Labilibaculum sp. DW002: one gene and its partner. The protein of the gene in region 1 interacts with the protein of each later gene in a pairwise test. Links are inferred from orthologs where the notes say so. Each region holds a gene or a part of one and is shown in the gene's direction. Other genes may lie near its edges.

Region 1 (3,329 bases):
ATCTGTAGGATAAAGGATAATACCACCACTTTTAAGAACCTCTAAAGCCTTTTTTATATCGTTGTGCATATTATTTAGAAAAAAATAAATAAGTGAATAAGTACTTTAAGAATGGACTCATTCACTTTTTTACTGTTTAAACGGCTACGTCGTACTCGCGCAAGGCGTCGTTCAATGATGTTTTAAGGTCGGTAGACGCTTTTCGCTTACCAATAATTAATGCACAAGGCACTTGATATTCACCCGCAGGGAATTTTTTAGTTCTGGTACCTGGAATCACAACCGAACGTGCAGGAACAAACCCATCGTACTCCACTGGCTCATCACCTGTAACATCAATAATTTTAGTCGACTTGGTTAAAACAACATTTGCTCCAAGAACAACTTCTTTCTCAAGGTGAACACCTTCAACTACGATACAACGTGATCCAATGAAACAGTTGTCTTCAATAATAACCGGAGCAGCTTGAATTGGCTCTAAAACACCACCAATACCAACACCGCCACTAAGGTGAACATGTTTACCAATTTGAGCGCATGATCCTACAGTAGCCCAAGTATCAACCATGGTTCCTTCATCAACATATGCACCGATGTTTACGTAAGATGGCATCATCACCACATCGCGAGCAATAAAAGCACCATAACGAGAAACGGCATGAGGAACGACACGAACTCCAAGTTCTGCATAATTCGTTTTGAGTGCCATTTTATCGTGAAATTCGAATGGACCAACTTCAATGGTTTCCATTTTACGAATAGGGAAATATAGAATTACAGCTTTTTTCACCCACTCATTCACTTGCCACCCATTTTCAACTGGCTCTGCTGTTCTTAGCACTCCTTTATCCAGAAGTTCAATGACTTCGTTGATATTTTTTTGAACGTCAGCATTTTTTAAAAGACTTCTGTCTTCCCAAGCTGATTCGATGCTTTGCTTTCAAATTTTCGGACATAATCAATTGTATCAATTCAATTCTGGTTAATTAGGTAACAAAACTACTTAAAAAAGTTGAAAAAGGTTTAGAAATTAACAATTCGAAGATTCAAAAAATCAAATCATTAACAGTAAAAAACTCAATCTCACCAGTTATTGCTTTTTATTTATTCGAATTGAAATCTTCAATCAATTCTTTTTACTTTTGACTGAATTTAATCAAAAGGTTCATGCAAAAATCGAAATTTTTAGCTCAAATCAACACACATCCTAGTTGGAATTCTTTTTTATCTAATGAGATTCTTCTGTTGTTGGAAAAAATTGAAGAATCAATTACCATTTCAACCGCTACACCAGCAGTTCATCTCATATTACGATTTCTAGAAATGGACTTGAACAAAATTCCAGTCGTTATTCTAGGTCAAGATCCTTATCCTCAAAAAGGTGTCGCTACAGGAAGAGCCTTTGAAGTAAATGGTTTAAATTCCTGGCACGATAAATATCGAAATGTTTCTTTAAAAAATATTTTACGGAGTATTTATAAATCTGTAAGAAACGAGGAATTAAAATATTCTGAAATTTTGGCCAAACTAAACGAAGGAGATCGTTTACCAATGGATGATGATTTTTCAATTCTACCGCCGAATCAACTTTTTAAATACTGGTGGGAACAAGAAAATGTACTGCTTTTAAATACCGCATTCACCTGCGAAATTGGCGAACCAAATTCGCACAGTAAAATCTGGGCTCCTTTTACGCATGCTTTACTAAAATACATAGCACATGCGAATAAAAATACCATTTGGTTTTTGTGGGGTAAAAATGCACAGCAAATTGTTGAAGGAATAAACATAAGCAACAAAATAGAAACTGCCCACCCAATGATGTGTTTCCAGAGAGATAATGACATCCTATTTGGGCACATTAATCCGTTCTTAGAAACAGCAAATCTTGTTAACTGGACAGGTAAATAGCATACTACAAGCGCATTAATTTGGGTTAAAGTGTGTTAAAAAATGTAATTAATAGTCCTGAGATTCAAAAGGAAAAATTATCTTTATGCATTACTAAGAAAATTGACCATTTTGAAAAAAAGTTTACTCCTTATATTTTTCTCTTTACTTTTAGTAACAAGCTCTTTTGCTCAAACAGAAAGTCAAGAAGAAGTTCAAGACAGCAGTTTTATTGTTTCAGGAAAAATTATCAATCCTGAGACCTTGAAAGGTATTTCCTTTGCTCATGTGAAAATTCACGATAGCTACTTGGGAATTATTTGTGATAGCCTTGGATTTTTCCGCCTAAGAGTAAATCACGGTCAAAAGCTGAAAGTAACAGCTCTTGGTTTTCAAGAACAGATTGTTGAGATAACGCCTCCTACCGAAGAAGATGAAGTATTTCAGGATATTCTAATGGTTAGGCAAAGTTATTTACTTGAGGAGGTTGATATTTATTCTCTTGGCTCTTGGAAAGATTTCAAGGAAAACTTTGTAAATACAGACGTACCAGTAGAAGAAAATGTTGCATCTACTTTTGATTTTGGAAACCTTAACTTAGCACAAAAAGAAGCTAGTACATTACAAAGAGGTGGCTTTGGTGTTAATCTTATGGATGGGATTGACTTTATTAAAAAAATTCGCAAAAAAAGAAGAGCTAGAAATGCAAAACCAAGCATGGCCGATTGGCAACTGCGAATTCTTCAATCTAAATTTAATAAAAAGGTTGTTGCTGAGCTTACGCATGAATCTGGATTAACATTGGAAGTATTAATGGAATACATCAATACATATTCTAATTTCACACACAACACAAGTGAAATGTATATAGGCGTTAAAGTTAAGCAGCTGCATAAGAGATTTTTAGAAGAAAGACCTCAATTTGAAAAAAACTTGACCCTTTTAGACTCTATTGGTCCAATAAACAACCACTTACGACCTTAAAAACTGAACAAATGAACCTATGAAATTAAATAAACTAATTTTCATTTCATTTTTTCTATTTCTCACATCAAGCTTTGATTCTTTCTCAAAACCTACGGAACTCGATTCCATAATTAGTATTTCTGGTCAAATAATTCATGCTGATAGTCTAAGTCCAATTCCTTTGGCTACAGTTAGCATTAAACGCACAAAAAAAGGGATTATTTGCGATAGTTTAGGCATTTTTCATTTGCAAGTTCAGCAATACGACACACTCCGAATTAGTGCGCTCGGTTATAAAAAAATAGAATGGGCAATCCCGCTCATTATCAATCCTGAATTCCCACCTTTTTTTCAGATCAAATTAGAAGACATTTCCTACCTGCTAGATGAAGTTGAAATTTATGCCTTAGGTACTTGGGATGAATTTAAGGATGAATTTCTCAAAACAAAACTTACGGATAAAAACCCGATCA
Region 2 (3,087 bases), on another replicon or contig:
ATCAATCAAAGACGACCACTAATCGTAACTGAGCAAATATCATACCACTAAGTCTTTTATTTTACAAATAGTGATTTATTTTTCTTCCAAAGTTTTATGAAAATCAGGCAATACTTTCTTAAATAGGTTTATTGCTTCATCTAATTTAAGATCTGTTCTACCTCCAGCGGCATTCATATGTCCTCCACCATTAAAATATTCGCGAGCAACACTATTAATAGGAACATTTCCTTTCGATCTAAATGAAATTTTTACCACATCATCTTTTTCAATAAAGATAACTGACATCTTCATGCCCTGGATAGATAAAGGATAGTTCACAAAGCCTTCTGTATCTCCATCTTTGTAATTAAAACGTACTAAATCTTCCTTTGTAAGCTTTATTATAGCCGCCTGATAGTCAGACAACACTTCCATTCCTTGATCCAAACAATGTCCTAACAACTTCATGCGATCTGGGGAGAAATTATCGTATACATTAGAATGAATTTTACTTTTATCAATACCATTTGCAATTAAGCTACCTACAATTTGATAGGTTCTTGGTTGCGAAGAATTGTAACTCAATCCACCCGTATCAGTAATGATTCCAGTATAAATACATTCTGAAATTCGATCATCAATTAAGTTCTCGTCGCCTAATGCTTCAATAAATTCGTACATCATTTCGCAAGTAGAACACATTTTCACATCCGAAAACATCAAATCTACAATTGGCTCTGGCTCTGGATGATGATCAATCATTATTTTTTTTGCAGTAGCTTTCTCTAGAACTGTTTCTAAATCGCCCGAGCGCTTAAAAGAATTATGATCTACAATAAATATCAAATCAGAAGAATTCAAATACTCCTCGGCCTTTTTCTTACCATTGGTATAAATCCAAACATCAGAATTTTCTGGCAGCCATTTTAAAAATACAGGGTATGCACTTGGACTTATTATCTGTGCTTGCTTTCCTTTTTTCTTTAAATATTGATATAGAGCAAGCGATGAGCCTATCGCATCACCATCTGGACCTGAATGAGGTATGATTGAAATTTTTGTTGAATCAGAAAGTAATACTTTCGCTTCTTTAATTAGATTTTTGTCAATCCTATTAAGCAAATCGTTCATTCTTTTATTGGGTTGATTTAAAAATAAGACGTAAAGATACAACAGATCGTTTAATAATAAACTGAAGAGTCTGAAAACAAATTTAGCTGCGCTTGTATTTTTCTTGTTTTGTTAAACGAACTATTGCACAGGTGCTCAGAATAATTAATTTTGTATACGAAACATTTAACTATACACATACATGAGAAGTGACAGAACTTTCACAATGATAAAACCAGATGCTGTAGCCAATGGATATATTGGTGATATTTTAGCCGCAATAACAAAGGGTGGCTTTAGAATTGCAGCAATGAAATACACAAAAATCAGCAAAGAACAGGCAGAAGTATTTTATGAGGTTCACAAAGAACGTCCATTTTATGGCGAGTTGACTGATTTTATGAGTTCAGGTCCCATTGTCGCAGCAATTCTTGAAAAAGAGAATGCAGTGGCTGATTTTAGAAAATTAATTGGTGCTACTAATCCTGCCGAAGCCGAAGAAGGAACTATTCGTAAACAATTTGCTGAATCGATGTCTAAAAATGCAGTTCACGGTTCCGATAGTGATGAAAATGCTTGTATCGAAGGTGCATTTCATTTTGCAGGAACGGAAATGTTTTAATACGAAATTAAGAATAGATAAAAAGCGCATTAAGAGTAATCTTGATGCGCTTTTCTTTTATCGTACAATAATATCATCTATAATATTGGCTTGAACCTCTCGATTCAAAGCTTTTATTAAACCATCTTTTATCATTAAAAGCTCATTTCGAATAACCGAAGAACGAACTTTCACAAATAATTTTCGATTTCGGATGTAAATATCAGTCGTAGCATTGGCAACCGTCTTCCCGATTACTTTCTCCCAGGAAGTAACCAACTCATACTCCTTCAATTTTCCGTCTAAATTATTTTCCTTAAGTACCTGTTGAATTAACTGGTCTATTTTTTCAGTTTTACTTCTTCTCATTTTATTTAGCTTACAATGGCACCTTTATCGATAACAAACAACTGATAATCGAGATCCATTCCCGAAAGTATTTCATTTAAATGATCGCGATTGGTATCTGATATGAAAATTTGTCCAAACCTTTCTTCGGATACTAAGTGAACAATTTGCTCAACACGTTCTGCATCCAGTTTGTCGAATATATCATCTAGTAAAAGAATCGGGTTATAATCTGAAAGCTTCTTTATAAACTCGAATTGAGCCAGCTTGAGCGCAATCAAATAGGTTTTTTGCTGCCCTTGCGATCCCATTTTCTTTATAGGATAATCGCCAAGTGAAAGGATCAAATCATCTTTATGAATACCTACGGTTGTGTATTGCATCACCTGATCTTTCAATCGTGCATGGCGCAATAAATCTCGCATACTGTGATCGTTTAACTGAGATTTATATTCCAGCTTTACCAATTCGTTTCCCTTTGATATGATATTGTAATATTCCTGAAAAACCGGCATCAGCTTATTCAAAAAGTTCTGGCGTTTTTCATGAATTGAAGCTGATAGAATTATCATCTGTTCATCCCAAATGCTCAAACTATCCTCTTCAAACTTGCCACGACGAGCAAAGTCTTTCAGCAACTTATTACGCTGTTGAATTACACGGTTGTATCGAATTAAATCATCCAAATACTTTCTGTCATACTGAGAGATTACACTATCCATATACTTACGTCTCTCATCGCTCCCATCGGTAATCAAGCGAACATCAGCTGGCGAAACCATTACAATGGGCAATAGTCCAATATGCTCCGAAAGTTTTTTATATTCCTTCTTATTCCGCTTAAAATTCTTTTTCTGTCCGCGCTTAACACCACAATAAATCAGCTCATCCTTGTCTTTTCGCTTATAGTTGCCTTCAAGCACCATAAAGAGTTCTTCGTGTTTGATGTTCAGCTGATCTGTAGAAGAAAAATAACTTTTGCAAAAACTCAGATAATAGACAGCATCTAACAAATTGGTTTTCCCCATTCCGTTATTACCTATAAA

The links.
Region 2: the proteins of L3049_RS10370 (region 1) and L3049_RS14015 interact in binary tests that used the Escherichia coli proteins (3 or more experiments, as listed by UniProt). The link is inferred for Labilibaculum sp. DW002 from one-to-one orthologs.

The regions. Positions count from the first base shown.
Region 1 is NZ_JAKJSC010000001.1:2,603,306-2,606,634, forward strand. What follows is about bases 51-3,039. They hold L3049_RS10370 (uracil-DNA glycosylase), read left to right. Parts: upstream 51-1,167; coding sequence 1,168-1,911; downstream 1,912-3,039. Other genes in these bases: L3049_RS10360 (L-threonylcarbamoyladenylate synthase), read right to left, coding at 51-69; L3049_RS10365 (2,3,4,5-tetrahydropyridine-2,6-dicarboxylate N-succinyltransferase), read right to left, coding at 137-931; L3049_RS10375 (carboxypeptidase-like regulatory domain-containing protein), read left to right, coding at 2,023-2,874; L3049_RS10380 (carboxypeptidase-like regulatory domain-containing protein), read left to right, coding at 2,894-3,039. Also shown: more of L3049_RS10360, read right to left, coding at 1-50; more of L3049_RS10380, read left to right, coding at 3,040-3,329. UniProt on the Escherichia coli protein: Excises uracil residues from the DNA which can arise as a result of misincorporation of dUMP residues by DNA polymerase or due to deamination of cytosine.
Region 2 is NZ_JAKJSC010000002.1:608,163-611,249, reverse strand. What follows is about bases 258-3,004. They hold L3049_RS14015 (nucleoside-diphosphate kinase), read left to right. Parts: upstream 258-1,294; coding sequence 1,295-1,714; downstream 1,715-3,004. Other genes in these bases: recF (DNA replication/repair protein RecF), read right to left, coding at 2,068-3,004; L3049_RS14010 (DciA family protein), read right to left, coding at 1,772-2,062; L3049_RS14020 (DHH family phosphoesterase), read right to left, coding at 258-1,113. Also shown: more of L3049_RS14020, read right to left, coding at 76-257; more of recF, read right to left, coding at 3,005-3,087. UniProt on the Escherichia coli protein: Major role in the synthesis of nucleoside triphosphates other than ATP. The ATP gamma phosphate is transferred to the NDP beta phosphate via a ping-pong mechanism, using a phosphorylated active-site intermediate.